DNA from 2 places in the Paenalcaligenes sp. DL 463 genome. Region 2 is predicted to be linked to the other one. Evidence: predicted binding sites of a transcription regulator. Region 2 holds the regulator's gene; the other holds the start of a gene.
The links. Region 2 encodes FNR, which switches genes on or off when oxygen is low (the NO sensors DNR and NnrR bind a similar motif). Its sites were predicted from a motif close to TTGATNNNNATCAA; they were not measured.

Region 1 (9,216 bases), 280 kb from region 2:
CTCAAGTTGAGCATATGTGTCTATTCTCGACTTATGCAAACGTATTCGACGTGTAATTAACAGAGCCACATTCACTATTAGCTGGAAGCCATTATGTCCACTCAAGTTTTCTCTTTCGACAAGCCGAATCTCGCGACAGGAACTATCGATCTTGCTCAGGCTTGGGCTCGTGTACCCCCTCCTCTTGATCTTAGCCGTACTGAAACACTGAAAAGCACGATTCGTCAGTTGTTAAAGCAACAAAATGCCACACTGGTCGCGCATTACTATGTCGACCCACTGATTCAAGACTTGGCTGAAGAGACTGGAGGCTGTGTTGCCGACTCATTGGAAATGGCTCGGTTTGGCCGAGACTGCGATAGCGACACCTTAGTGGTAGCAGGCGTACGATTCATGGGCGAAACGGCGAAAATACTTAGCCCACAGAAACGGGTATTAATGCCCGAGCTAGAGGCCAATTGCTCGCTTGATTTAGGCTGCCCTATCGATGATTTCAATGCATTCTGTGATCAGTACCCTGATCGCACGATCGTGGTTTACGCCAACACCAGCGCCGAGGTAAAAGCCCGAGCTGATTGGGTAGTTACCTCATCCATCGCATTAGACATTGTGTCGTATCTGCATGCTCAAGGAGAAAAGATCCTGTGGGCACCGGACAGACATTTGGGCGCTTATATACAGGAACAAACCGGGGCCGATATGGTTTTATGGCAAGGTTCTTGTCTCGTTCACGATGAATTTAAAGGTACAGAGTTACGTGAGTTACGTAAAAGCCAACCTAATTCTCAGGTACTGGCGCATCCAGAATCGCCCAAAGGGGTGCTAGATCAAGCCGATTTCATTGGATCAACAGCTCAAATGCTCAAAGCCGTAAAAGAACTTGATAGCCAAAGTTTTATTGTGGCCACTGATCAACGCCTGCTTCATAAAATGCAAAAGCTCGCACCGCATAAGAATCTTGTGGCGGCTCCGACCGGCGGCACAGGCGCTACCTGTAAAAGTTGTGCTTTTTGCCCATGGATGAGCATGAATAGCCTTGATGGCATTGTTAAGGTCTTAACACAGCCAAATAATGAAATTTTTGTAGACGAGGCCATTCGCGTACAAGCGAAACGCAGTGTAGACAGAATGCTGAATTTCAATAAAATCACAGCTTAACACTGCTTATTGAGGGGGCGAAACGTAGCGCGCCGCAATACAGCGCGCCGTTTCTAGGCTAGCACTTACTGAGGAGCGCCAGCCATTAACCAGTCGACGATCAAAGTTAAGTCATCGTCAGAAACATTAGGGTTCGCTGGCATAGGGATAGGCCCCCACACTCCGCTACTACCTTCTTTAATGTGAGCTTTTAGAATGTCAGCGTTGGCTGCGTCATCCTTATTGGCTTCAGCAATTTCTTTATAAGAGGGGCCTACCAACTTATTCTCTACGGCATGACACGCTAAACAGGCATTATTGCGTAGTGCGTCGTTCACCGCCGCCATATCAAAATTAGTTTCGGCAACTGCAGCACCACTACCCAAAACAAGCGGCACACAGAGGGCTAAATACTTCAGTTTCATGGAATTACTCTCCTTAGTTGTAACAGCGAAAACACTACATATTAATCACGTGCTGTTCACTGTTCTATTATTACACTTACCGCTACCTTATGGCGTTTAACTTTAGTTTTATTCCAACCTCGATTCACGTAAACGTTGATATAAGTCATATGACCTGCATAAGATGTTTAGTTATCGTAGGTTAAATGAACAAATCAGCTTATGTTGTTAGCTTGATTAATACCCCCATTGGAGACTTCTATGCAAAACGTAATCATTCCAGTCGATGGCTCGGATGCCTCTTCCCGTGCTCTCGAAACCGCAATACGCTTAACGCAGAACACAGAAGGAGCCAAGCTTCATGTGCTGAACATTCAAAGCCCTATCGTTTCGCAGAATGTGACTCGTTTCTTTTCGACTGAGATGCTGCAAGACTACTATGAGGACGAAGGCAAGAAAGCGTTGGTTCCAGCATTAACCATTCTGGAAAAAACAGAGCGTAACCACACAAGTAAGGTTCTGGTGGGCGCGCTAACAGAAGTCTTAAAAAACTATATTGCCGAACACAACTGCGACCACATTGTAATGGGTACGCGCGGCTTAGGCGCCATGCCAGGTCTAATTCTGGGTTCGGTGACCACCAAGGTGTTAAACACGGTAGATGTCCCTGTCACACTGGTTAAATAGTCAGGCCACCATAAAAACGCCTACCTGCGCCGGCGTAAAGCAGCGCAGGCAGGTGTCGATTTATCCGGCTTGAGTCATGGATAAGGGATTAATCCAATCATCGTATTGTTCTGCTTTCACATGCCCCGAACGCAAGGCAGCGTCGCGTAAGCTAAGCCCTTCTTGATGTGCCGTTTTAGCAATTTGAGCCGCCTTATCGTAACCAATGTGGCGATTTAACGCTGTCACTAACATCAAATTACGATCCAGATTACTTTCTATTTTCGGAATATTCGGTGCAATCCCTTGTGCGCAATGTTCGTCGAAAGCAAGGCAAGCATCACTTAATAATTGAATACTTTCCAGAACGTTGTGAACCATCACTGGCTTGTAGACGTTTAGTTGAAAATTACCTTGTGAACCGGCAAAAGCAACGGTGGCGTCATTACCAAATACCTGAGCACACACCATCGTTAAGGCTTCACACTGCGTGGGATTCACCTTACCTGGCATGATGGACGACCCTGGTTCGTTTTCTGGAATCGTAATTTCGCCAATGCCGCATCGGGGTCCGCTGGCTAACCAACGTACGTCGTTAGCTATTTTTAACAACGCCCCTGACATGGTGCGTATGGCCGCCGACATATTCACTAAGGCATCGTGTGCAGAAAGCGCAACAAACTTATTCGGTGCACTGCGAAAAGGAAGATGGGTTAATTTAGCAATGTGACGAGCAGCCGTTTCACCAAAATGAGGATGTGCATTCAACCCTGTGCCGACGGCTGTGCCACCGATTGCAAGGTCGTATACACCTTCTAGCTGCATTTGCACGTTTTGTATCGCGTGCTCTAATTGGGCTGCCCAACTTCCGATTTCTTGACCTAAGGTAATGGGCGTTGCGTCTTGCAAGTGGGTCCTACCGGTTTTCACCAGAGAGGAATGCTCGTTTGCAAGGCGATTAAACGTGTTTTTAAGTTGCGATACGCTAGGGATCAAACGCTCAGTGACTTGCAAGGCGACCGCAATGTGCATAGCAGTGGGGAAAGTATCGTTAGATGACTGCCCCCGGTTCACGTGATCGTTGGGATGTATTGGGGTTTTGCTACCTATGACTCCACCCTCTAGCTCAATAGCCTTATTAGCAATCACCTCGTTGGCATTCATATTGCTCTGGGTGCCGGATCCTGTTTGAAAAACCACCAAAGGAAACTCGGCATCAAGCTGCCCATTAATTACTAAATCGGCCGCTTTAACAATGGGTTCGCTAACCGACGCAGGCAATTCTCCTAACTCTTGATTAGCCAGCGCAGCCGCTTTTTTTAAATATCCCAGTGCTTGAATCATGGGGCTTTGCCAAACAAAACGGTCAACGCCTATCGGAAAGTTTTGTATAGAACGCTGTGTTTGGGCACCCCAGTATCTAGAGCTGGGTACATCAATACTGCCCATTGAGTCATTTTCTGAACGGGTACTTGTCATGGGAATACTCCTAATATACGCCTTGATTTATCGTAGTTAACAGGTGCCATCGTCATGAATGCGAGCCGACCACACTTTGGTGATATCGATTAGGCGGTTCGCAAACCCCCACTCATTGTCAAACCAAATAAACATGTTCACAAAGCCATCTCCATTGGTACGCGTTTGGCTACCGTCAATAATGGCTGAATGCGGATCGTGATTAAAATCCACAGAGGCATGTGGCCTATCGGTATAAGCGAGCGTTTCGGGGTGTCGTTGGGCCGCCTGAATAAATAAACTGTTAACTTCCTCTGCTTTCGTGTCTCGCTTTAAGCCCACCATGAGGTCAATGGCCGACACATTTAGAATGGGTACCCGGATGGCTTTGGCTTTTACACGCCCTGCTAGCTGCGGTAATAAACGCTCTACACCTTGCGCTAGGCCCGTCGCCACAGGAACGATGGATTGCATAGCGGAACGTGTGCGGCGCAAATCTTTGTGATGATAGCCATCAATCATGGGCTGATCATTCATGACCGAGTGCAGGGTCGTCAAGAAGCAATGCTTAATGCCATATGCTGCATCAAGCTCAGCCAATACCGGAATGATGGCATTGGTTGTGCACGAGGCGTTTGAAACGATTTTATGCTGCTTGGTTAGCTCGGCATCATTAATGTCTAAGACTACGGTGTAATCCACATCGGCAGCGCTATCAGCCGGATGTGACACCAACACGCGTTTGCAGCCGCTTTCGATAAAGCGGTGCAAATCGTTGCGACTGCTGTAAGCACCCGAACATTCAATCACCATATCAACATCAAATTCGCTCCAATTTACGGCTTCTGGGGTGGAGGAATGCGTAACCGATATAGCACGACCATTAATGATTAATGCGTTATCGCTGCGCCCTACTTTGCCAGGGAAAGCGCCGTGTGTGGAGTCGAATTGGGTTAAATAAGCCATGCTGTCTAAGTCAGCTGGCTCGTTAATCAAGACCACGTCGATTATCGACTCAAGCTGCTGCTCGTATATCGCCCGTAGCACGCAACGCCCAATACGACCATAACCATTAATTGCAATGCGAGTAACCGGTGTTGCCATGATTTAATTCAATTTAAAAAGTGATGGAAAAACCACCGTCAACGACCAATACATGACCATTAACGTAACTAGAGGCCTCAGAAGCCAGAAATAAAGCAGGGCCGGTTATTTCTTCAGGTAACGCCCAGCGACCAAGCGGATTACGCCCCACAACCAAAGGCCCTTTTATAGGGTCCGCGGCTAGTGTCTGATTCGACTCGGTAGCAAAGGTACCCGGCGCGATACCGTTGCTAGTGACACCGTGAGGCCCGAACTCAACCGCTAAGGCGCGGACCATTGCCTCTAGACCTTGCTTAGCAATAGGATATACCGCATCCCCCGAACGCGCTAAACGACCAGCAATAGAACTAAGCGTAATGATTCGCCCGTAACCCTTCAACGCCATATTGCGAGCCGCCCATTGTGAAAGCAGCACTGTGGCGCTTAAATTTGTCTGTATGTGCTGCAAAATGTCAGTCGCGGAAAGCTCGTTGAAGCCGTGTCGAATGCGTTCACCTACCGCATTCACCAGAATTGATGGCGGTTCAGCTAAGGTATCTAAGGACGCTTCAAGACCATTAATGTCAGTAAAATCATGACACCAAACACTTGAAGCGTAGCCCAAGTCTGCAAGTTGACGCTGTCTAAGCTGTAGACGATCTACGCTACGCCCATGTAAAACAACATGAGCGCCGTGCGCTGCAAAGGTCTGTGCCATGGCCCAACCCAAGCCTTGGGTCGAGCCCGTCACCAGAGCACACTGCCCCTTCAAGCTAAAGCTGGGCTGTTTAATGGGGACAAAATCAGAAACCACAGAAAAATATTTCTTAATAAAAAAGTTAGGGGGCGAGGCGTGTTAACGGAAAAATTTAAAGCAGATGGCGAGGCTCACCAGCCATAAAAGCCGACACGTTATCAAAGCACTGGTCTGCTAACGCTTGAATGGCTTCTTGACTTGCCCACGCCACATGGGGGGTTAAAATAAAGTTCGGTTTGTCCATAAGCTGAAAAATCGGATTGTCTGGGGCCGGAGGCTCCGGAGTCGTGACATCGAAGCCAGCACCGCTAATTAAGCCATTATTTAAGGCATAGACCAAATCTGATTCATTAACTAGGCCACCTCGCGCTGTATTGATAATCAATGGCTTACGACGCATTTTCTTAAACTCATCCGCTGCAAGTAAGTTTTTTGTCTCAGGGGTCAACGGACAATGCAGGCTAATAATGTCCGCCTGATCCAACATATCTTGAAAACTGACAAAACCTTCTGGTATTTCTTGTTGCGATTTACGCGCGGAAAAGATTACTTTAAGACCTAAGGCTTTACCCAGTGTGGCAACAGAACGCCCTAACGACCCCGCGCCGATAATCGCCAACGTGCTGTTCGCGAGATCACGTATGGGATAATCAAAATAACAAAATTGGCCCGACTCTTGCCAACGACCTTGTGCCACAGAGTGATGGTACGGCAGCAAGCTTCTACGCAACGCAAAAATCAACGCAAACACATGTTCCGGAACGGTGTGTTTAGCGTAATCTCGCACATTGCAAACGGCAACTCCCCTTTTCCTGCAGGTCTCCATGTCAACATTGTCATAACCTGTCGCGGCAATCGATACCAACTTCAGTTTAGGCGCTTGTTCGATCAACGCCTTGCTAATGGGAACCTTATTCGCAATGACGATATCAGCTTCACGACACCGCTCAACGGCTTGATCTGCGGTACTTCGTGGATAGCTAATAAGGTCGTAATCAAAACCCATTGGCTTGTAGTGAATCGAAGAAGGCAAAGTGTCACTATCTAAAAAAACAACTTGTAAACGTTCAGTTGACATGAAAAACCTTAAGCGAATGCAGCATATCACTGCAGAAAAAGTTGATAGCAGTTGGTATAGTGGAAATTTTTAGCTAGGCTTAAGTCTAACGTATTCGCATCGAAGGAAACATCTATGATATCCATTCAGTCGCTTTGGGGTTTTCTGAACCACTGCTCATTAACGGATAGTGAAAATCCGACCGCATCTATCCCTACGTATCCTTTACGTACTTTTTTTCAGAACCCCAAACGCAGCTTCTTTCGTTTATCTGACCAGGGTAAACGAATTGCATTCATGGAGCCTGTCTCGATAGACGAAAAGCCAGCGCGTTTAAATATTCTGGTACAAGAATTAGAAGGCAGTACCCCTACTGGGCCTTCCACTTTGGTGACACAAGAAACAGAGCGCGATGTCTCCCAGTTTTTCTGGAAAGGAGATGACACAATCATCTTTGAGAAGGATTTTAACGGCGATGAAAACTTCCATGTCATCGCCGTTAACGTGCACACAGGCAAACAAATCGACTTAACTCCCTATGAAGGTGTGCGTGCAGGGATACAGGATGACTTAGAGGATGATCCAGACCATATATTGGTGGCTCATAACCAAGAAAACCCAGAGCTCTTCAATATTTACCGTGTCAACATACATAACGGAGAAAGTCATCTAGTCGCCAAAAACCCGGGTAACGTCGTAGGATGGGAAACGGATCACGAGGGACATGTCAGGCTGGCCATTACCAGCGACGGATTAAATACTGATCTGCTGTATCGCCCTAATGAAACCGTCGAATTCCAAAGCATTATCGCGACCGACTTTAGAACATCGGTAAGCCCTTTGTTTTTCACAAGCGACAATCAACGCTTTTATGCCCTTAGTAACCGAGGTAGAAACACACTTAGCTTAGTATTAATTGATCCCCTAAAACCCGATCTCGAAGAGCTGGTTTATGAGGTCGAGAACTATGATTTAAGTGGTGCGGCATACTCTAGACTGCGTAAAGTGTTAACGGCGGCTTACTACGAAAGCGATAAGCTGCATTTCCATTTCTTTGATGAAACCAGCGCTAAGCGTCATACACGCCTCAGCGAACACCTCGCCGGTTACGAGGTTGACATCCAAAGTGCTACACGCGACGAGAAGAAGTTTATTGTGGCCGCCTATAACGACCGCACACAAGGCTCCCGTTATGTGTACGACGAAAACACAGACACCTTAAGTAAATTGGTAGACATCAATGCTGAATTGCTTGAACAGCACATGTCGCCCATGAAACCCATCACCTTTACAGCGCGTGATGGCTTATCCATTCAAGGCTATTTAAGTCTTCCTGTAAGCGGCGAAACAAGCGCCTTACCACTTATTGTCAACCCTCACGGTGGCCCGTGGGCAAGAGACAGTTGGGGGTTTAATCCCGAGGTTCAGTTTTTGACAAACCGCGGCTACGCCGTACTGCAAATTAATTTCCGTGGTTCTGTCGGTTTTGGCCGCGAATTCTGGGAAGCCAGTTTTGGACAATGGGGCGGAAGCATGCAGGACGACATCACTGATGGCGTGCAGTGGGCGATTGATGAAGGTATTGCCGACCCCAAACGTATCGCCATCTATGGTGGAAGTTATGGTGGTTACGCCACGTTAGCAGGCATTTGCAAAACCCCCGACCTTTACGCGGCCGCCGTTGATTATGTGGGTGTTTCAAATCTGCTGACCTTCATGAACACCATCCCACCGTATTGGAAACCGCTATTAGAGAAAATGTATGCGATGGTTGGCCACCCCGAAAAAGACAAGCAGCGTCTGATTGACACCTCTCCGGCTTTGCAAGCACACAAGATTCGCACACCGCTATTTGTGGCTCAGGGGGCTCACGACCCGCGCGTTAATATCGCCGAAAGCGACCAAATGGTAGAGGCCCTACGCCAACGAGGCGTCGAAGTCGACTATATGGTGAAAGACAATGAAGGCCACGGTTTCCATAATGATGAAAACAAGTTTGAGTTCTACGAAAAAATGGAACAATTTTTAAGTGCGCATCTGCACAGTAATCGATAAGTAAGGAATCTCTGATGAAACTGTATTACTTAAAAGGAGCCTGCCCGTTAGCCTCCCATATTGTGATGGCATGGATTGGGCAGCCTTACAGCCTGCATGAAGTCAGCCGTGCAGAGTTAAAAGAGCCTGAGTTTTTAAAGCTCAACCCCTTAGGTGCAGTGCCGGTTTTAGTTGACCGCGACTTGGTCCTGACGCAAAGTTCTGCAATCTTAGAGTATTTAGCCGAGATCGAACCCACTGCTAATTTAATAGGTAACACGCCCAGCCAACGCGCTGAAATTCGTCGGTGGTTAGCAATCATTAATGCAGATATTCATCGAAATTTCGGCATTATTTTTGGTATTCAGAACTATCTACAAACTGAATCTGCGCAAGCAGAGCTAAAAGCAAACACAGCCAAAAGGCTGCACCAGTTCTTCGAACTAATTAATCAACAACTGGAAGGCAAAGACTGGCTAATCGGTAAACGATCCATTGCTGACCCCTACCTGTACACCGTATTACGGTGGGCAGACATGGTTGATGTTGATTTGTCAGGTCTGGAGAATTTGCATCGCTTTAAACGCCATATGGAAGCGGATAGCGGTGTAATGAAAGCC
Region 2 (21,881 bases):
GATTGGTCATGTTCACTCCGGCGCGTTGGGCTGGGTTGCAATGATCACTTTCGGTTCGTTGTATTACATGATTCCACGTTTGTACGGTCAGGCTCAAATGGCACGTCCAAAATTGGTAGAGCTGCATTTCTGGCTAGCAACCTTAGGCGTGGTTTTGTACATCGCCGCGATGTGGATTGCAGGCGTGATGCAAGGTCTGATGTGGCGCGCTACATCGCCCGATGGCATGCTGACTTACAGCTTTGTCGAAGGCGTTAAAGCTACCTATCCGTTCTACATGATTCGTGCTCTCGGTGGGTTTATGTTCCTCGTTGGTGTCATCATCATGGGTTGGAATACCTTCCTAACCGTATGGGGCAAGCCTCGTGTGAATCCAGTCGTTCCTTTAACAAACCCTGACGCGATTGACCCAGCAAACGTTGGCCCCGCTGTCGTTACAGAGTAAGGAGCTAACGAATAATGTCTCAGCAGAAAAAAGGTTTTACGCACGCTACGATCGAACGCAACGTTGGATTGTTGATTGTGCTAAGTATTCTTGTCATTTCGTTTGCCGGCTTGGCTCAGATTGTGCCGCTGTTTTTTCAGCACTCCACAACTGAGCCAGTTGAAGGCGTGACACCCTACGAGCCCTTACGTCTTGTCGGTCGCGATATCTATATTCGTGAAGGCTGCGTGGGCTGTCACTCGCAGCAGATTCGTATGCTGCAATCCGAGGTTCAGCGCTATGGCCCTTACTCCTTAGCCGGAGAGGGTGTGTACGAGCATCCCTTCCTTTGGGGTTCTAAGCGTACGGGCCCTGATTTGGCTCGCGTTGGTGGCGTCTATACCGACAACTGGCACCGTATTCACTTGCGTAATCCGCGTGATACAGAGCCAGCTTCGAATATGCCGGCCTACCCGTGGTTACAGCACGCAACAGTAGAAGGGGCTAACGTCCAGCGTCGTATGCAAGCGTTGCGTTCCATTGGTGTTCCTTACACCGATGAGCAAATCGAAGCAGCGCCTGAGCAGTTGGTCGGTAAAACTGAAGAAGATGCGTTAATTGCCTATCTTCAAGGTTTAGGGCTTCAAGGTCGTGCTGCCGCAGAGCGTGCAGTTGCTGAAGGAGGGTATTGATCATGGCGTATCTAAATGGTTTCGTCACCATTGTAGGAATGCTGACATTCTTTGGCATCGTTATGTGGGCTTGGTCTAAAGGACGTGTGCAAGCCAATGAAGATGCAGCATCGCTTCCATTTGCATTGCCAGATGAAGCCGACGTAGTCAATAAAGCTGGAGGCTCAAATGAGTGATTTTTTCAATAGCGGTTGGAGCATTTATGTTTCCGTTATTGCAATTGGTGGGATCGTGTTTTGTGTCTGGCTATTATGGACACAACGTTCATGGCTCAGTCCGACCAAAGAAGACGAAGAGAGCGCTCATGTCTGGGACGGTGACATTACCGAACTGAATACCACGGTGCCACGCTGGTGGACCATTATGTACATTGCTCTGTGTGTGTTCGCTTTCGGTTACCTTCTCCTTTACCCCGGACTAGGAAGCTATAAGGGCATGTTCGGCTTTACTGCAGCCAAACAAGTTCAACAGCAGCAGCAACAGGTTAACGAGCGTTTAGCACCGATCTACGAGCGGTTCCGCGAAATGCCTATTCCTGCTATCGCTGCGGATGACGAAGCCATGAGTATCGGCCAGCGCTTGTTCTTGAATAACTGCGCTCAATGTCACGGATCGGATGCACAAGGTAGCCCAAGCTTTCCGAACCTGACTGATTCCTCATGGTTATGGGGCGGAGAACCTGAACAAATTCTTCACACCATTGCTGAAGGTCGTCGGGGCATCATGCCTCCTCAGGCGGTGACGCCAGCTGAGGCTTCCGATATTGCACATTATGTTCGCTCTCTGAATAACCTTGCACACGATCCGATTCGAGTCGTGGCGGGTAAGCGTAGCTTTGATAGTACGTGTGTGGCTTGCCACGGCGCAGAGGCTAAGGGCAATACGTTACTTGGTGCTCCTGATCTTACCGATGGCTCATGGTTGTATGGTAGTTCCCATGCCGTAATTGTTGAAGGCATTTTAAAAGGTCGTGATAACGAAATGCCTGCACAAAAGAACCGTTTAACGGATGAGCAAATTCGTTTGTTAGCCGGTTGGGTTTGGGGTTTAAGTAACGATGCACACAATTAACGGTGTGCATGGCATTAAGTGTTAAAGATTAACTTGAGAGGTTCATTATGAGCAGCGACGCTCCCGATAACGTAGACAATGGTCGTGAAGACGAGAAGGTGCCAGAGTGGCGTCCTGTAGCACGACCAAAAGCTGCTGGGGGAGCGTCACCTCAAGTTGAAAAAGCCATCTCAGATGTGCGTAGCAAAATATACCCCCGTGCTGTCACGGGGATATATGCTCGGTGGCGCATCATTATGGTGTATTTCACACAGATCATTTTTTACGGCTTACCTTGGCTGCAATGGAACGATAGGCAGGCGGTTCTTTTTGATCTGGGTGCTCGTAAGTTTTACCTGTTCGGTATGGTGATGTGGCCGCAAGATATTATTTATCTTGCGGTTTTGCTGATTTTGTCAGCGTTCTCCCTATTTTTATTTACCGCATTGGCGGGACGACTGTTTTGTGGCTATGCCTGTCCTCAAACGGTCTATACACAGATTTTTATGTGGGTCGAGCACAAGGTCGAAGGCGATCGCTTAGCTCGTATCCGTCTTGACGAGGCCCCTTGGAGCGCTAAGAAATTACGTCTTAAAGCAACAAAGCACGCCATTTGGTTGGCCATTGCTTTCTGGACGGGTTTTACCTTTATTGGATATTTTGCGCCGATCCGTGACTTAGGTACTGCGTTGTTGGCGTTTAGCTTGGGTCCTTGGCAATGGTTCTGGCTGGTGTTTTATTCCATCGCCACGTGGGGTAATGCTGGGTTTTTACGGGAAGCCGTCTGTAAGTACATGTGTCCTTACGCTCGCTTCCAAAGTGTCATGGTCGATGATGACACCTTTGTTGTCAGTTACGATCATATTCGCGGCGAACCGCGAGGCGGGCGTTCACGCCGTATCGATCATAAAGAAGCGGGAATGGGCGACTGTGTTAATTGCAGTCTCTGTGTGCAGGTGTGTCCCACAGGGATCGATATTCGCGACGGCTTGCAGTACATGTGTATTGGTTGTGGGGCCTGTGTAGACGTCTGTGATCAAGTCATGGACAAAATGAATTACGATAAGGGGCTTATCCGCTATACCTCTGGGCGAGCGATTACTGAGCGACTGACTCAGTCGGATGTACGTCAAAAGATGTTCAGACCCCGTGTTTTGATTTATGTCGCCATTTTGCTCGTCATTACCGGTGTGTTCATCTTTTCGCTTGTTACCCGTCAAACCTTACGCATGGATGTCATTCGTGACCGAGGGGTATTAGGTAGAGAGATACCCGGAGGGTACATTGAGAACATTTACCGATTGCAGCTGATGAACACCTCTGAACAGCCGATTTCGGTTGAGTTATCAGCAGGTGGTATTCCTGGTATTACGATCAGCACAACCAATCAAGAGGGGAACACGGTGGTAATGGTTCCTGCAGCATCCAACGAGCTGATTCCGGTTCACGTACAGGTACCTATTGATTTGGGGTTGGCGGAAGGGATGCACGATGTGGAAATAACGGCACGTACTGTTGTTGAAACCGATGCTAGCGGTTCGGCAGAATCCATCACCGAACAGTCTCGCTTCTATATACCGCGTTAATTTTCTTTTCGACAGTCGGTGTAAACACTAAAGGAAAAATATGGCAACAGCCGCTAAAACAGATATGGATGACAGACCTTGGTATAAAGAGCCATGGCCTTGGATTTTAATGGCCGGTCCATTCCTTGCTGTTGTTGGGTGTATTATTACTATTACACTGGCTTTCCAGAATCAAGACGGTGTAATTAGAGATGGCGGAGTAAAACAGGGTTTGGTAGTATCAAAACCTGCTGTTGTTGAAGTTGAGCAGTCAGACGCCTCAACCGACTCATAAGCCTGACTGCCACTTCTCTCTGATAGGCTGTAAAGATGCTAAAGATCTTACTTAAGGAGATTTTTATGAGCAGGCAAGCCTGGATGTGGATATTGTGGCCTTCATTTTTAATGGCTGGTGTAACAAGTGGCATTGTGTTTGCGCTGATAGACCCGATGGATATCGTCGTCTATGGCATACAACCAACCAGTCGGCAATTGGTTTACGCGCTTAGCTTTTTCTTTTTTTGGGGAATGCTAGCGTTAACAAGTGGTTTTAGCTACTTGATCTCACCCATACGAATCAACCGAAGGCGCCGAGCTTACTAAGTAAGCAATTGCTATGATGCATAGCGCCTTGGCATTAGGCACAGTCAGTGCCGGCGAGCTCTTGCAATGCGTTTAGATCTAATAGCAGCACATTGCGTTGTTGGATGCGTAATAAGCCTTCGCGAGAGAACCGAGAAAATAATCGGCTAATTGTTTCTAAGGTAAGGCCTAGAAAATTACCAATTTCCTCGCGACTCATTCTTAATACAAATTCGTAGGGCGAATAGCCCAATACACCCAATCGTTGCGACAAGTTAACCAAGAATGCGGCAAGCTTTTGCTCAGAGCGCAGCGTGCCTAAATTCATAATCAGATGATGCGAGCGATTGATTTCTTTGCTCATCAGGCGTCGCAGTTGTTGCTGCAACTGTGGTAGTTGGCTTGATATACGGTCTAGGTCTTCCAGACGCATAATACAGAGCTCACTGTCTTCAAGAGCAATCGCATTGGAGACGTGCTTGTTGTGCAGCAGCCCGTCCATGCCTATCAGTTCACCAGGCAGCATAAAGCCCGTAATCTGGACTTGTCCTCCCGCATCTTCTAGTTGGGTTTTTATACACCCAGAACGTAAGGCATAAATGGCATTAACCTCATCTTCAAGGTGAAATAAGGCCTGTCCTTTGGCTACGCGCACGCGCTCTTGGACGAGGTCGTCAAGCTTAGCGCGGTCGTTACTGGACATGCCGAATGGCAAGCAGATGTCGCTTAACATACATGTCGAACACCGCATAGCATCTTCAGGGATGGCGTAACGTTTTTGAATAGACAAAGTTTGCTCCAACATATTAAGCATCGTTGCTTTGAGATAGATCAAAGGTAATTGTAGCTATAGATTAGAGAAAGTACCTAAAGAACCCCTTAATTTCTTTGTTACCCCTATTGTTATTAATACCTTTACGCAGTAACCCTTGATTTATAACGATTTTATGTATCGCTTTTCGTTACGTTTTTGCGTAATGAAATGTAATCCTTTGACTTGGGGACGATGGAATGCTTTGGCTTGTGTCGTTATCGAAGAAAGTAGGGGTAATTACGCTGACAGCGGGGTGCGTGCGGTGCGCCAAGTGATGGTTAGCTTGAATTTCATAAAATTGGCTTCATCTATAAGTTAATTCTTAGTTATTACCGGCGCGGCTCTTAGCATTTAGGCTTCGGCATCCGTGCCTTTACTGTGTAGGTATGCCAGATATGCGAATCGATAAATTAACGACCAAGTTTCAGCAAGCGCTAGCCGATGCGCAAAGCTTAGCGTTACAACATAACCATCCTTACTTAGAGCCTATACACGTGTTGTCGGCGTTGCTGGCGGATGCTGATTCCGGTGTGGGCAGCCTTCTAGCGCGCGCCGGGGTCGCGGTTCCTCGATTGCAAACTAGCCTTAAAATGGCGCTTGAAGGGCTTCCGCAAGTTCAAGGAAGTGAAAGTAACTTTCAAATTAGCCGCGAACTGCAGGTGGCCTTGGCTCACTGCGAAAAAGAAGCCACCTCTCGTGGCGACACTTACATCGCTAGTGAGCTTTTTCTACTCGTGCTAAGTCGAGACAAAGGTCAAACCGGACGTCTGTTACGAGAGGCTGGATTACAAGAGGCCTCCTTAGTTGCTGCGATTGATGCTGTTCGTGGTGGAAGCTCAATTAATGATGCTGAAGGCGATGCTAACCGTGAAGCGCTAGCGAAGTACACGACCGACCTTACTGAGCGCGCGCGTTTGGGTAAATTGGATCCTGTCATCGGTAGGGACGATGAAATTCGCCGCTCAATACAAATATTGCAACGTAGGACCAAGAATAACCCAGTGCTAATTGGCGAACCAGGCGTAGGTAAAACGGCTATTGTGGAAGGTTTAGCACAGCGCATTGTTAATAATGAAGTACCTGAGAACTTGAAAGGTAAGCGAGTTTTGGTGCTGGATTTAGCCGCGTTGTTAGCAGGTGCAAAATACCGTGGCGAATTTGAAGAGCGCTTAAAGGCAGTCTTAAAAGAGCTTTCGCATGATGCAGGTCGTACGATTTTATTCATTGATGAAATCCATACTGTCGTCGGTGCAGGTAAAGCGGAAGGGGCGATGGATGCTGGCAATATGCTCAAACCTGCGCTAGCGCGCGGAGAGCTGCACTGTATTGGTGCGACAACGCTGGACGAGTATCGCCAGTACATCGAGAAGGATGCCGCGCTTGAACGTCGGTTTCAGAAAGTTCAGGTCAATGAGCCGGATATAGAATCCACAATTGCGATCTTACGAGGCTTGCAAGAGCGTTATGAGTTGCACCATGGCGTCGCTATTACCGACCCAGCTATCGTGGCGGCGGCAGAGTTGTCGAATCGTTATATTACCGATAGGTTCTTGCCCGATAAAGCGATCGATCTTATCGATGAGGCGGCGGCCCGTATACGAATGGAGATCGACTCTAAGCCTGAGGTCATGGATAAATTGGATCGTCGGATGATTCAGTTAAAGATTGAACGTGAAGCGGTACGTAAAGAAAGTGATGATGCTTCGCAACGACGTTTACAGGTGATCGAAGATGAATTACTTCGCCTTGAGCGTGAATATAACGATTACGAAGAGGTCTGGAAGGCTGAGAAAGCAGCTGTGCAAGGTACGCAGTCGATTAAAGAAGAAATTGATCAGCTACGGGCCGAGATGGCCGAGCTGCAACGTAAAGGGCAGTTTGATAAGTTAGCCGAGCTACAGTACGGGCGTCTTCCAGCGCTAGAGGGACGTTTGCAAACAGCGGAAGACAGTAAGACACATGTGGCTGAAGATAAACCTAAGCTGCTGCGCACAGAGGTGGGCGCTGAAGAGATCGCTGAGGTGGTGTCTCGTGCCACCGGCATTCCGGTCTCACGCATGATGCAGGGTGAACGCGAGAAACTGCTGCAGATGGAGAACCACCTAACACGCCGAGTGGTGGGGCAGTCTGAAGCCGTTACGTTGGTTTCTGATGCGATACGTCGCTCGCGAGCTGGGCTGTCCGACCCTTCTAGGCCTTACGGTTCCTTCTTGTTCTTAGGGCCTACAGGTGTGGGTAAGACTGAGCTAACCAAAGCCTTAGCTAGCTTCTTATTCGACTCTGAAGAGCATCTGATTCGTATTGATATGTCAGAGTTTATGGAGAAACACTCGGTTGCGCGTTTGATCGGTGCGCCTCCTGGTTACGTGGGTTACGAGCAGGGAGGGTATTTAACGGAAGCGGTTAGACGCAAACCCTACAGTGTGATTTTGCTGGATGAGGTAGAAAAAGCGCATCCTGATGTATTCAACGTGCTGCTTCAGGTGTTAGATGATGGGCGCTTGACGGATGGTCAGGGACGCACTGTTGATTTTCGAAATACGGTAGTGATTATGACGTCTAACTTGGGGGCGCATCATATTCAGGAAATGAGTGATGAGCCTTACGAGACGGTCAAACAAGTGGTCTGGGAAGAGGTGAAACTTGCCTTCCGTCCTGAGTTTTTGAACCGTATTGACGAAGTCGTGGTATTCCATGCATTAGGGGCTGAGCAAATTCAGGCAATTGCCAAAATTCAACTTGAACGTTTGGCCGAGCGCTTACGAGATCGCGATATGCATTTAGAAGTGAGTGAAGCGGCATTGAACGAATTAGCAGCCGTGGGTTTCGATCCGTTGTTTGGTGCGCGTCCGTTAAAGCGCGCGATACAACAACATATAGAGAATCCGGTGGCTAAGTTGATACTCGAAGGGAAGTTTGGTGAAAATGACGTCGTGCCTGTGGATTGGCAAAACGATCAGTTTGTATTTGATGGGGTGCCACCCGTCGTGCATTAAGTCACCTTGCCCAGCTTGGTATTGATGAAATAAAAAGCTCGACCTTAAGATGAGGTCGAGCTTTTTTTAAATTTAAGCGACGTTAGGGGTGTTTTTCCTTAGTCTTGGCTGTTTAGCGTTTCTCGATTTGCATCCCAAGAATAAAATTTCACGCCTATTTCAATACGGTCACGTCCTTTAGAACGGCGCCACCGGTTGGTGTCACGCAAGGAATACACACAGCCACAGTACTCTTGCATGTAAAACGCTTCGTCTTTGCTAATTTCAAGCATGCGTTGCGAGCCACCGCCTTTGCGCCAGTTGTAAGTCCAATAGTGTAAATCGGGGTAGCGGGCCGCAGCGCGTAGGCCACAGCCGTTAATTTGATCCATGTCTTTCCAGCGAGAAATGCCTAAAGAGCTGGTGATTGTGTCAAAGCCATGCTCATGTGCATACAACGCGGTTCGTTCAAAGCGCATATCGAAACACTCTGTGCAGCGAATGCCGCGCTCGGGCTCGTTCTCCATTCCTTTCACACGGTCAAACCAATTGTCGACATCGTAATCGGCGTCGATAAATTCAATACCGTGCTTCTCAGCATAGCGAATGTTTTCTTGTTTGCGGATTTCGTATTCGCGAACGGGGTGAATATTCGGATTATAAAAATAGATGGCGTAGTCAATGCCTGATGCCGTCATGGCCTCCATCACTTCGCCCGAGCAAGGGGCACAGCAGGAGTGCAATAACACTTTCTTTCGCTGCTCTGGAAGGGCTAGCGGTACGCGGGTAGTAGGAGGGGTAGACATTGATGAAAATCCTTACAGTAATGCTTGTATTTTAGCTGCCAATCACAACATCCCAAAGCTGCTGTACGGCGGCGCGGTCAGCTTCGTGTTGTTCGGGAGGGACACGCACCCATGTCTGAGCTTGTAAGCGTAGGTTGTGTTGACGTTTTCGGTAATGCCGATAAGCGGCTATTACTTTAGCACTAAGTGCTTGATCGATCAGTTTCTGATCAGCGGCAAGGCCGAGTAGGGCGATGTTCCCTAGGTTGTTCAAGAGGACAGGGTGTTGATGAGCGTGCGATAACACTAGGTACTGTGTGATGAACTCGATGTCGACCATGCCCCCTTTGTCGTGCTTTAAGTCGAACAGGTCACTGTGGTTAGGGTGTCCGGCTCGGATGCGTTCGCGCATCTTGCTTATGTCTTCGCGCAATTGAAGGGGATCGCGTTGGCGTAATAAGATCTTTCGCCTTAGCTCTTCAAATCGAGCCCCGATACTAACGTCTCCGGCAACAAAACGAGCTCGGGTGATCGCCTGATGCTCCCAGCTCCAGGCGCTACGACTTTGGTACTGTTCAAAACCATCGATGCTAACGGCGATTAAGCCGGCGTCTCCGTCGGGGCGAAGTCGCGTATCGACCTCGTATAAGCGGCCGGACGACGTAAGAGTAGACAGCCAAGAAATCATGCGGCGCCCCAGTCGAACGTACTGTTCCACAGCATTGTTGTCGGGGTCGTCGTAGAGAAAAACCAGATCTAAATCAGAAGCATACCCCAGCTCTTTTCCTCCCAGTTTTCCATAAGCGATGACCGCAAACTGGGGTGGGCGTAGTGGGCCACCTGTGTTGTCTCGGCTCTGGGCCAGAGGCCAAGTGCGACTTATGGTCTCCTCTAGCATGAGATCGGCGAGGGCCGAAAGCGAATCGGCAAGTTTTTCTACGCTGTGCAGGCCTGAAAGATCTTGGGCGATTAACTGAAACGTGACTTGGTGTTGGACATTGCGCATCAAGTTCATCTGTTGCTCAATGTCAGGTTGCCCGTTGGGAAGCCGGCATGCATCGAGTTCGCGCTGCAATTGAAGTTTCAAGGCTTCAAAGTCAGGTTCTTGCATTAACGATTGCCACTCTATAAGGCTATCGAGCACCAGTGGATACTGGGCCAGATACTGCGCCACCCAAGGGCTGGCAGCGACGATAGTGGTGAGTCGTTTTAAGGTATCGGGGTATTCGGCAAGTAAGGCTAGGTAAGCACTACGTTGGGAGATACTTTCTACCACATTGAGTAGGCGTAATAAGGTCTCTTGCGGAGCCTCCGACAACGAAGCTTCCTGCACGATAAGTGGCAATAAAAGCTCTAGGCGCTCACGGCTTTGACGGGGTAAGTGACGTAGGCGATGGCTCTTTCGTATAAGTTCAAGTTGTGTGCTGGCATACTCTTGAAACTTTGTTTGTTCAGGGCATGGCTCTGTTACCGGTGCTGATGGGGCAGGCGGGGAAGCTGGGTGTGTATCTTTTTCCTCGCCTAAGCCCGCAATACGGAAGGCATTTCTGAAGCTTTCATTAACGAACAGTCGGTGCTGATTAAGTTCTGCGCTGAAATCCGTTGTCGACATTCCAAGCACCTTAGCTAAGGCGGCGTAAGTGTCGTCTGACGTGGGTAGGAGGTGGGTTTGGGCGTCGTCTTTGTACTGAAGCATATGCTCAACGCGACGTAGAAAGCGATAAGCCGCTTTTAATTTGGTTGCTACGGTTTGATCAAGAACGCCTGCCTGCACCTGCATGTCAATGGCGCAGAGAAGCGTTTCAGTTTGTAGTGAAGGTTGGCGTCCGCCACGGATGAGCTGGTTCAATTGGATGACGAATTCAATTTCACGTATTCCTCCGTCCCCCAATTTGATATTCAACTTTGCATCGGTAGCATTTCGAGCATACGCTTTTTGTTGCCAATCTTCGCGAATGCGTTCTCGTAAGTTTCGCAGGGATGCTAAGGCGTCAAAATCGAAGTATTTGCGATAGACAAAAGGGGATCGCAAACGTGTAAAGGCTTCGCATAACGCTTGCGTATTACTGTTGGGGGCGTAAGACTGTGTTAATGGCCGAGCTTTTAACCAGGCGTATCGTTCCCATTCGCGTCCTTGTAGCACTAAGTAGTTCTCGACGGCGGTTAGGCTCCATGCTAAAGGCCCGGAATCGCCGTCTGGACGCAAACGCAGGTCACATCTAAAGACTTGTCCATGCTCGGTCATATCCGAAAGAATGAGGTTGATCTGTTTAACTAAGCGCTGATAAAACTCGTGATAACTAATTTTCCGCTTTCCATCCGTTTCACCTTCAGCGTCGTAGATCGCGATAAAATCGATGTCGGATGAGACGTTGAGTTCCTTACCTCCCCATTTACCCATGGCGATAATCAGTAACTCTAATAGGCGTCCTGTTTTAGGGTCGGTCGGAGCCCCATGACGCTCGATTAAGAAGCTCATGGCGCAGCGGTAGGCCTCGCCCATGGCGATGTCGGCCAAAAAGCTCATGGCTTCCACAACTTCCTGTAGAGAGGCGGCGTCCTGTGTGTCTCGTACCATCAGTGTATAGAAAACACGCTCGCGCAATTGTCGTAAAACGCGTTTTGTCTCATGGATGTTGGTGTCGACTGCGCCCGCCGTTAGTTCTTTTAGCCAAGCGCTAATTTGCTCTGTGCTGACGGGCCGCTTAACGTAGTGTTGCAGCTCAATGGCGAACTGGGGCGAGGCAAGGAGCTTACGTTGCAAAGCGCCAGACCATTGCAGGGCAGACTTCAATATAATGGCTTCATTCATTCGATTTTTTTAATAGAAATCATTGCCCCGTCTGGGACGTTAAACGCTCTGTTTATGCTGATGAGGCATCAACAAATTATTCCCCGTTAAGGATCCGATGCGAAAGGTGTTCCGCTTTAGCCTCTATCTACTACTTACGTTGTATGTAGTAGTGGTAGTGGGTGTGTCGGTCTTGCGGTTTTGGGTTTTACCACAGATTAATCACTGGAAAGCTCCCATACAAGAGCAGTTGTCGTCGGCGCTTGGGGTTTCCGTCGAGTTCGAGCATATCAGTGCGAGTTGGAAAGGTATACACCCCCGCCTTGAGCTAAGGGGTATAAGCTGGTCTACCACTCCTCACAGTGCGCCAGCGTTACGAGTTCCCCGAGTGGCGTTAGTGCCTAGTTGGCGTGCTCTTCTCGACAAGCGTATTGGTTTCGAGCATATCGAAATAGAAGGTCTTGATGTGTCGCTGCGCCGAGACGCACAGGCTGCCCTGTATATTGAGCATATCAAACTGGGCTCGCATTCCGAAGCGGCTGTCGCTCCTCCAGCACAGGATCCAGGGCAAGCACCGCTGTTAACGTGGTTAAGTCAACAGCCTAGTGTCCGCATCATCGACGCGAACTTAACGTGGACGGATCAGCTGCGCGGTTTAGCTCCGGTGGCGATACATGGTTTGACACTGTCCTTAAGCGCTTTGCCTGAGCGACATCATGTTGTGGTGCGAAGTGATAATCAGGATACGGGTCAAAACGAATTGCTGGCCATTGCTGACATTCAACCTACTGAGGGACAGGCGTTATCCATAGAGCAAGTGTTTGGCAAGCTTTACGTCCAAATGAGCGGTGACAGCGCCCAGCTCTGGAGCCGTAGCCTGAACCTTCCTGAGGGATGGGCGGTATCGCTGAATACGCTTGAATTGTGGGCCGATCTTGAAGCCGGCCAGATGGCCGCTTTGCAGTTGAACGCAGAGCTTGAAGACCTAAGCATGATGGTGGCTGAACAAAAGCTGGAAGCGAATCGCTTCTCGTTTTCTGCGCGCGGAGACTGGAGCAGTATCAATGGCCTCATACAAGCAGAGGCAGCCACAGATTCGGCGCTGCAGTTTAAGGCCTTGGCCTCTCAGATCAGTATTGCTGAGGGCCCGGTTTGGGATCAGTCTATTGTGTTGGATCAGGCTGCCATCAGTGGCCAATGGCAGGGTGAGGTTTTAGCCTTTAATCAGTTATCCATAGAAAACAGCGACTTTTGGGCACAAGCGTCGGGCGAGTGGTCGAATCCCTTGCATTCAAATTTGGGCCAGTTACGTCTCTATGGCGATTTACAACGTGTTGAGTTGTCGTCGCTGTATCGCTATTTTCCTCAAGCGATTGATGACGATGTCACAGAGTGGTTGCGGCAGAGTTTGGTCGAGGGACAGGCTCCACAAGCTAAGTTTGTGTTGCTTGGCGAGCTTGAGGACTTCCCTTTTTCGGAACAGTCTGATCAAGGATATTTCTATGTGGGTGCGGCGATTCAGAACGCGACTGTCGATTATCTGCCAAGTGAAAATAACGAGCCGTCATGGCCTCAGGTCAGTCAGGCTACAGGCCATTTATACATCGAACGAGCGGGGCTGTATGCTGACTTCCACCATGCTTTGGTAGAGATAGATCCTGAACATCCTGTGGTGGCTAAGCAGATTCGAGTCGACATCCCGGATATGAGTTCCGAGGCCGTATTAGGGATCCACGCGCTGACTGAAGGGGCTGCACCTGAGTACTTGGCATTAATGACGCGCTCTCCGTTAGGGGGCATACTGAGTCATTATTTAGATGACGCGCAGGGCGATGGCTTGTGGCGCGTGCCGTTAAGCCTGCGTGTACCGCTTCTCGACACTGATCGTACGACGCTAAGCGGAGAAATTCAGATGGAAGACGCATCGCTGCAGCTGATGCCAAACCTGCCTCCGTTCAGCGATGTTAAGGGTAGTTTAGGCTTTAATCATCAAGGGGTAAGCAGCGATGATTTAATGGCGCGGTGGCTCGGTCAGGCGATCACCATTCGAGGTGTATTAGCACCTGGTGAAAGCGGTTTAGGGGTGCAGGCAACCTTAGATATAGCAGCGCTACAGTCCTATTTGGGGGACAACTCATTGCACGTTTTATCTGGCCAGACGCCTTTTTCACTCAACTTCAGTTTCTCGCCGCAGGGCCAATTGCTGATTGCGGGGAACTCTACCTTGCAGGGCATAAGCACAGATCTTCCCGAGCCTTTGAGTAAGAAGGCCGAGCAACGTTGGCCGCTTCACGTTAGCTGGACCCCTATTGGTGATCAGTCTGATTATCGTTTACAGGCTCGACTGGGGGACGAGTTAAATGCAGAGTTTCGCTACACACCTCAACGTGTAGAGGGTGAAAACACGCTTCAGGCAGGCATTATCTCTACGAATACGAGTGCAAACCCACCTGAGAAAGGGATGGATATTGATGTTAGTTATCCGCGCTTAAATTTAGATCAATGGTACGAGTGGATACGTAGCACGCGTTCAAATACAGAACACAGCGATGATTTCTTTTGGCCTGAGTTAAGGCGTTTGCGCTTACAAAGTAGCGAGTCGCAAATGCTGGGTATGCCATTTAGTCAGTTGACGTTTACGGCACATCGTCCGGTTGAGCAAAGATGGCGGGTTGATTTAAGCTCTACTGAGCTTGCTGGAAATGTGCAATGGGCGGTAGATGATCAGGGTGAAATAGACGGTGTTCTCGATGCCAAACTGCAGCGTCTGGTGTTGTGGGAACCGGCCTTTTTATCAGATTCGTCTGAACTTATACAAAGCGATCCACCAGAAACGGATGAGGCGTTTTTTGAAGGGGATCTTCGTCTACCAGACTTAACGGTAGAAATTGATCAGTTGCGTGTGGCGGGTCTGAATGTGGGGCGTTTTTATGCCACTGGAGAAGGGCTGTCGCATCAAAATAGCTGGAGATTATCCACCTTAGAGGTGGCGGGCCCTGGGCTGGCATTAGCGGGTAGCGGCACATGGCGCTTATCGGGACCTGAAAGGGGTTTAGGTATTGATGCCAATATTGATGTCGAGAATCTGGGCGAATACTTTAGTTTCGCGGGTAGGCCTGAATGGGTGCAAGCGGGTAATGGGAAGGTAACAGCAACGCTAAATTGGCAACGCCTGCCTTGGAGTATTGATCTAGCTAACCTACAGGCAGACATCGACGTTGACCTTAATAAGGGGCGGCTTAATGGTATTAATTCCAGATCGGCTCGTTTATTAGAATTGTTGTCGGTACAGTCATTGGGGCGTTTAGCAAGTTTAGATGTGAACCTGTCGGGGGTAACTCAAGACGGTTTTCCTTACGATACGCTCAATGGCTCAATACAACTGAATGAGGCGATGCTTACCACCCAACATTACAGCGTGATTGGGCCTGTGGGTGCCATAGAGATTGAGGGTAACGTGGGACTGAAGTCAGAGCGCGTTGATTTGAATGCCGTGGTGGTGCCTAAGTTGGACGTTAGTGGTGCGGCGATTGCGGCTGGCGTGGTCGTGAATCCCTTGTTAGGGGTAGGGGCGTTTCTAACACAATGGTTGATGCAATCGCCTTTATCTGAGGCAATGACCTTACGCTATTCGGTCGATGGCGATTGGAATGATTTACGAATCCAAGAGGTTAAAAGCGCTAGTGATAAACCGCGTGCTGAGAAGGAAGCGTTTATTTTTATCGAGCCATAAAAAAAGGGGCGAAACGCCCCTTTTTATTGATAGGAAATGAATGCTTTAGTGTACCCCTTGCTGGAACATTGCATCGGCCACCTTCACAAAGCCGGCGATATTAGCGCCGTCTACGTAATTGATAAAATCGCTGGTTTCACCATGAGTGACGCAGCTCTCGTGGATACAGCGCATGATTTCGTGTAGTTTCTCGTCAACTTGTTCGCAGGTCCAATGTAGTCGTTGCGCGTTCTGACAAATTTCTAATCCCGAAACAGCGACCCCACCTGCGTTACTGGCTTTACCAGGCGCATAAAGAATTTTAGCTTCAACGAACAGGTTAACAGCCTCAAGCGTAGAAGGCATGTTGGCGCCCTCAGCCACACATTTCACTCCGTTAAGAAGTAGTGTTTTTGCATCCTCAAGCTCTAGCTCGTTTTGCGTGGCGCAGGGCAATGCGACATCAACAGCAACATCCCAAGGGCGTTTGCCAGCGAAGTAGTGAATGTGTGCCGCTTTAGCGTAGTCTTCCACGCGACCATGCTCTTCATTACGAATACGCATCAGTAATTGCAGTTTTTCAACAGTAAAACCGTCGGGATCGTGGGCATATCCATGAGAATCAGATACGGTGAGCACTTTAGCGCCCATCTGCATGCACTTCTCAATCGCGTACTGAGCAACGTTTCCCGAACCTGAAACCGATACGGTTAAACCATCCATAGAGAGCTGGCGCGTTTTCAACATTTCTTGAGCAAAATACACGACACCATAACCGGTGGCTTCAGGACGAATTAAGCTACCGCCGTATGTCGTACCTTTGCCGGTGAAAACGCAGGCATTCGAGTTGTTGATCTTCTTCGCCATGCCTACCATAAACCCAATTTCGCGACCCCCAACACCAATGTCGCCTGCAGGAATATCGGTATCAGGACCGAGATGTCGATACAGTTCCAGCGTCAGTGCCTGACAAAAACGCATGATTTCGTTGTGGGAACGGTTTTTCGGGTTGAAATCCGAACCACCCTTAGCACCGCCCATGGGTAAGGTCGTCAATGCATTTTTGAACGTTTGTTCAAACGCGAGAAATTTGAGAATGGATAAATTGACGGAAGGGTGAAAGCGCATACCGCCTTTGTAGGGGCCGATGGCATTGCTGTGTTGAACTCTAAAGGCACGGTTGGTTTCTACTTTGCCTTTATCATTAACCCACGATACCCGAAATTGGATAATACGTTCGGGTTCAATGAGGCGTTCGAGTAAGCCGTGATCGGCGTAGTGTGGGTTCTTCTCTATAAACGGCCACAAACTACCCATAACTTCAGTGACTGCCTGCATGAACTCAGGCTGGTGTGGGTCACGGGCACGGACAGATTCTAGGAACTGCTCTAGGTTCGAGTTTTTCATGGATAGAAGCTCTGTCGTAAAACTGAGTACGTAGATCAATAAACCATATGCTCAGCAAGATTAAAAGAAAGGAAGGTTGATAGAAAGCCGCTAATGAATAACGGCTGCGGGGATAACGTTAAAGACGTTATTGCGTTGATGGTTTTGCTTGATGTGCTGGATCGGAACGTAGCACCTAAATGGGGTGCTAAGAATGACAATACCCTAAAGGTATACGGAGAGGTGAGATTCAGCTTGTTAAATAGCATGGAACCAAAAATAAATAAGCCTCGTTATCGAGGCTTATTTATTTTAAAACTTATTTTTTCATCATATCGAAAAATTCGGCATTTGTTTTCGTTGCTCGAATTTTATCGAGGATGAAGTCCATGGATTCGACCTCGTCCATATCGTGAATGAACTTACGTAATACCCATATTTTCTGAAGTAAATCGGGTTTAATAAGCAGCTCTTCGCGACGTGTTCCAGACTTGTTTAGATTGATGGCTGGATAGATGCGTTTCTCTGCGAGGCGGCGTTCTAAGTGGATTTCAGAGTTTCCTGTACCTTTGAACTCTTCGTAGATCACTTCGTCCATGCGGCTACCGGTTTCGATCAAAGCAGTACCGATAATGGTCAGCGAACCGCCTTCCTCTAAGTTACGGGCAGCACCAAAAAAACGTTTTGGACGTTGTAGCGCATTTGCATCAACCCCACCTGTGAGTACCTTGCCTGATGACGGCACTACCGTGTTGTAAGCGCGAGCTAGGCGCGTGATGGAGTCAAGCAAGATAACCACATCTTTTTTGAGCTCGACCAAACGTTTGGCTTTTTCAATCACCATTTCGGCAACTTGCACGTGACGTGTAGCGGGCTCATCAAACGTCGAGGCAACCACTTCACCGCGTACGGTACGCTGCATTTCAGTGACTTCCTCTGGGCGTTCATCCACCAGAAGAACAATCATGACCGAGTCAGGGTAGTTTGAAGTAATCGCATGAGCAATGTGTTGCATCATTACGGTTTTACCCGACTTAGGGCTGGCCACAATAAGCCCACGCTGCCCTTTACCAACCGGAGCGAACATATCCAGAATACGACCAGTGATGTTCTCTTCGCTTTTGATATCGCGCTCAAGCGTCATGGGTTGATTCGGGTGTAAGGGCGTAAGGTTCTCAAACATAATGCGATGTTTGATGGCCTCGGGTTGCATGCCGTTAACCTTATCGACCTTCACTAACGCAAAGTAGCGCTCACCATCTTTAGGGGTGCGAACCTCGCCCTCGATGGAATCCCCCGTGTGCAAATTAAAACGTCTGATTTGCGAAGGGGAGATATAAATGTCGTCAGTGCTAGCCAAGTAGGAGGTTTCCGGCGAGCGTAAAAAGCCGAAACCATCAGGCAGTACTTCGAGTACGCCGTCGCCGAAAATCTGTTCGCCTTTCTTGGCGTGTTTTTTCATGATGGCAAACATCAGCTCTTGCTTGCGAAGGCGGTTTGCGTTGTCGATTTCCAGGCTGGCAGCCATTTCTAGCAACTGCGAGACGTGCAGAGCTTTTAATTCGTTGAGGTGCATGAGAGGAAAAGAAGGGTTTCAGCCAACGGCGGCGAGCCTAGACGAGGCCCGCGCGAAATTGTTTGTAAGTTTATAGGGATTCGTCGAGGAAGGCATTCAGTTGCGACCGGTTTAAGGCGCCAACTTTAGTTTGGGCTACTTCGCCATTTTTGAACAGCATAAGGGTGGGAATACCACGGATACCAAATTTAGCGGCTGTTTCCGGATTTTCATCGACGTTAACTTTAGCAATGATAACACGGCCTTTAAAAGTTTCAGCAGCTTCGTCCAGTAAAGGCGCAATCGCCTTGCACGGACCGCACCATGCTGCCCAGTAATCAACCAAAACGGGTAAGTTAGCTTGCAAGACGTCGTCGTTAAAAGAAGCGTCAGTTACGTGTTTAATAGAATCGCTCATGAGGGATAAGAGATATAAAATTAAAGAAGTGGTTTTTAGAGACCAATGCCTATATTGAGGGCAATTGGTTCTCTGTTTATTTGGGGACGATAATGTAATACATCTCTACGGCTGCTTTAGTCGTAGAATTGAGTTCATTGTAGTGGTTGTTGCCACAAGGCGCGAGCCGTCATTTTGGCTTCTTGACCACAATTCGTAAAATACCTGTTTAATCTGCATTCAGCTAGAGATTACTTTGGCCATTCCTAACTACGACGAAAGCTCTATACGGGTGCTTAAGGGTTTAGAACCGGTGCGCCAGCGCCCCGGTATGTATACCCGCACCGATCATCCACTTCATATACTTCAAGAGGTCATTGATAATGCGGCTGACGAAGCGTTGGCAGGCTATGCAAATTTATTGAAAGTTTGTTTACACACCGACGGCAGTATCTCAGTCGAAGATAACGGACGAGGCATACCGGTCGGAATGCATCCAGAAGAGGGTGCCCCAGTGGTAGAGCTTGTGTTTACGCGCTTACACGCCGGCGGTAAGTTTGATAAAGCGGACGGTGGGGCCTATGCCTTTTCAGGTGGTTTACACGGTGTAGGTGTCTCGGTAACGAACGCGCTTTCTACTCGACTCGAAGTCGACGTTAAACGTGATGCGGCACATCACCAAATTGTCTTTGCTGGCGGCGAGGTGATCACGTCGTTGCACGAAGTTGCGAAGGTCGGTAAACGCAATACAGGTACACGGGTACGATTATGGCCCGATGCCAAATATTTCGATTCACCCCATATTCCTAATGCAGAGCTCATTCACGTATTGCGTAGCAAAGCAGTGTTGTTAAGTGGCGTCACTGTGCAGCTCGTTACGGAAAAAACGGGTGATATTCGTGAATGGTGCTATGAAAACGGGTTGCGCGGTTATTTAGAAGAAACGCTTGATGCGCCCGAGTACGTGGTCCCGCTTTTCGAGGCGCAGCAGTATGCCTTGGCGGATGATGATGACTACTCTGAAGGCGAAGGAGCACACTGGGTCGTGGCCTGGACAGCCGATGGCGCTATCGTACGCGAATCCTACGTTAACTTGATTTCAACACCGGCCGGAGGTACGCACGAATCGGGTTTGCGCGATGGGTTGTTTAATGCGGTGAAGAACTTTGCTGAATTGCATAGTCTTATTCCTAAAGGGATACGGTTGCTTCCCGAAGACGTTTTCGCTCGGGCTAGTTTCGTATTGTCAGCCAAAATATTAGACCCTCAATTTCAAGGTCAGATTAAAGAGCGACTTAATAGCCGTGATGCGGTGCGCATGGTTAGCACCTACGTCAGAAATGCGTTTGAATTAACATTACATGCCAACGTCGAAGCGGCCAAGAAGCTGGCAGATTTTGCCATTAAGCATGCACAAGCGCGTGTGCGGTCATCTCAACGTGTTGAAAAGCGTAAAAGCTCGGGCGTTGCGGTGCTGCCAGGGAAGCTAACTGACTGCGAGTCTCAAGATCCAACACGCACTGAGCTCTTTCTTGTCGAGGGGGACTCTGCAGGTGGCTCCGCCAAAATGGGACGCGACAAGACAGTACAAGCTATTTTGCCGTTGCGAGGAAAAGTACTGAACTCATGGGAAGTGCACAAAGATCGTTTGTTTGCGAATCAGGAAATTCATGACGTTTCTGTGGCGATCGGGGTGGATCCTCATTCGCCGACTGATGACGTCGATCTTTCAGGCCTACGTTATGGACGCATTTGCATTCTGTCGGATGCCGATGTCGATGGCTCGCATATTCAGGTGTTGTTGTTAACGTTATTTTTTAAGCACTTCCCACAGTTAATCGAGAAGGGGCACATTTTTATCGCCCGTCCGCCGTTATTTAGGGTGGATGTTCCGGCGGTGGGCAAGCGTGTTGCGCGCAAAATATATTGCTTGGATCAGGCCGAGTTGGAGGGTGTTCAAGAGAAGCTTCGTCTTGAAGGTGTAAAAGAAGGGCATTGGGCCATTAGCCGTTTTAAGGGCTTGGGCGAAATGAACGCCGAGCAGCTTTGGGACACCACTTTAAACCCCGACACGCGGCGTTTGCTTCCGGTTCAGTATGGTGCATTAGGCGTCGATGGAACAGAAGAGCTGTTCGACATGCTGATGGGACGAGGCGAAGCCGCGCAGCGCCGTAGTTGGCTTGAAACGAAGGGCAACTTAGCGGATGTCGACGTCTGACGGTAGACGCCATATTAACGATAAAGAATTAGGTATTATGGATTTCGTACAGAACGGCCTGTTTATACAAGATGACGGTGATGAAGGTTTAAGCTTAGGTGTGTATGCCGAGCAGGCGTACTTAGATTATGCCGTGTCCGTAGTACGGGGGCGCGCGCTTCCCGACGTTTCAGATGGGCAGAAACCGGTGCAACGGCGCATTTTGTACGCCATGCAGGCCATGGGCTTGGTGGCAGGGGCGAGACCGGTTAAATCCGCTCGCGTCGTGGGCGACGTATTAGGTAAGTATCACCCGCACGGTGATCAAGCCGCTTATGACGCCATGGTTCGCATGGCACAAGACTTTAGCTTGCGGTATCCATTGGTAGATGGTCAGGGTAACTTCGGTTCGCGTGATGGGGATAACGCGGCCGCAATGCGTTATACGGAAGCTCGTCTGACCGCCTTTTCTCGTTTACTGTTGGATGAGTTAAATGAAGGAACGGTAGATTTTGCAGCCAACTATGACGGTTCGCAGCAAGAGCCATTACTGTTGCCTGCACGATTACCCGTTGTGCTTTTAAATGGGGCATCCGGTATTGCCGTGGGCATGGCAACCGAAATTCCGCCTCATAACTTAACGGAAGTGGCGAGGGCGTGTGTTAGCTTGATTAAAGACCCTTCGTTAAGCGATAGCGAGTTGTTTGATATTGTGCCAGGGCCCGATTTTCCGGGTGGTGGGCAAATCATTTCCAGCCGTGATGAATTAGCACAAATTTACTCCACAGGTCGAGGCAGTATCAAAGTGCGGGCTCGATGGGTGTTTGAAGAAATGGCCAGAGGCCAATGGCAGCTAGTGGTAACAGAGCTACCCCCTGGCACCTCTACCCAAAAAATCCTTGAAGACATCGAAGAGAAAACGAATCCGCGAGTTCGCGCCGGGCGTAAAGCACTCA

Region 1: AC2UZI_RS07685 (universal stress protein) is a predicted target of FNR. The motif match lies at 1,698-1,711, and genes of this name have one in related genera.

Annotation. Positions count from the first base shown of each region.
Region 1 is NZ_JBYBKX010000001.1:1,641,162-1,650,377, forward strand. Features, by position in the region: gene nadA (quinolinate synthase NadA) at 94-1,158, shown strand; gene AC2UZI_RS07680 (c-type cytochrome) at 1,224-1,562, opposite strand; gene AC2UZI_RS07685 (universal stress protein) at 1,803-2,228, shown strand; gene fumC (class II fumarate hydratase) at 2,289-3,686, opposite strand; gene AC2UZI_RS07695 (type I glyceraldehyde-3-phosphate dehydrogenase) at 3,723-4,769, opposite strand; gene AC2UZI_RS07700 (SDR family oxidoreductase) at 4,783-5,562, opposite strand; gene AC2UZI_RS07705 (D-2-hydroxyacid dehydrogenase) at 5,618-6,583, opposite strand; gene AC2UZI_RS07710 (alpha/beta hydrolase family protein) at 6,698-8,617, shown strand; gene AC2UZI_RS07715 (glutathione S-transferase family protein) at 8,632-9,216, shown strand, end outside.
Region 2 is NZ_JBYBKX010000001.1:1,359,688-1,381,568, forward strand. Features, by position in the region: gene ccoN (cytochrome-c oxidase, cbb3-type subunit I) at 1-445, shown strand, start outside; gene ccoO (cytochrome-c oxidase, cbb3-type subunit II) at 460-1,116, shown strand; gene AC2UZI_RS06365 (cbb3-type cytochrome oxidase subunit 3) at 1,119-1,292, shown strand; gene ccoP (cytochrome-c oxidase, cbb3-type subunit III) at 1,285-2,187, shown strand; gene ccoG (cytochrome c oxidase accessory protein CcoG) at 2,235-3,752, shown strand; gene AC2UZI_RS06380 (FixH family protein) at 3,793-4,026, shown strand; gene AC2UZI_RS06385 (hypothetical protein) at 4,092-4,334, shown strand; gene fnr (fumarate/nitrate reduction transcriptional regulator Fnr) at 4,369-5,097, opposite strand; gene clpB (ATP-dependent chaperone ClpB) at 5,523-8,123, shown strand; gene AC2UZI_RS06400 (epoxyqueuosine reductase QueH) at 8,222-8,908, opposite strand; gene glnE (bifunctional [glutamate--ammonia ligase]-adenylyl-L-tyrosine phosphorylase/[glutamate--ammonia-ligase] adenylyltransferase) at 8,940-11,699, opposite strand; gene AC2UZI_RS06410 (YhdP family protein) at 11,797-15,411, shown strand; gene gdhA (NADP-specific glutamate dehydrogenase) at 15,457-16,797, opposite strand; gene rho (transcription termination factor Rho) at 17,096-18,352, opposite strand; gene trxA (thioredoxin TrxA) at 18,423-18,749, opposite strand; gene AC2UZI_RS06430 (DNA topoisomerase IV subunit B) at 18,985-20,946, shown strand; gene parC (DNA topoisomerase IV subunit A) at 20,981-21,881, shown strand, end outside.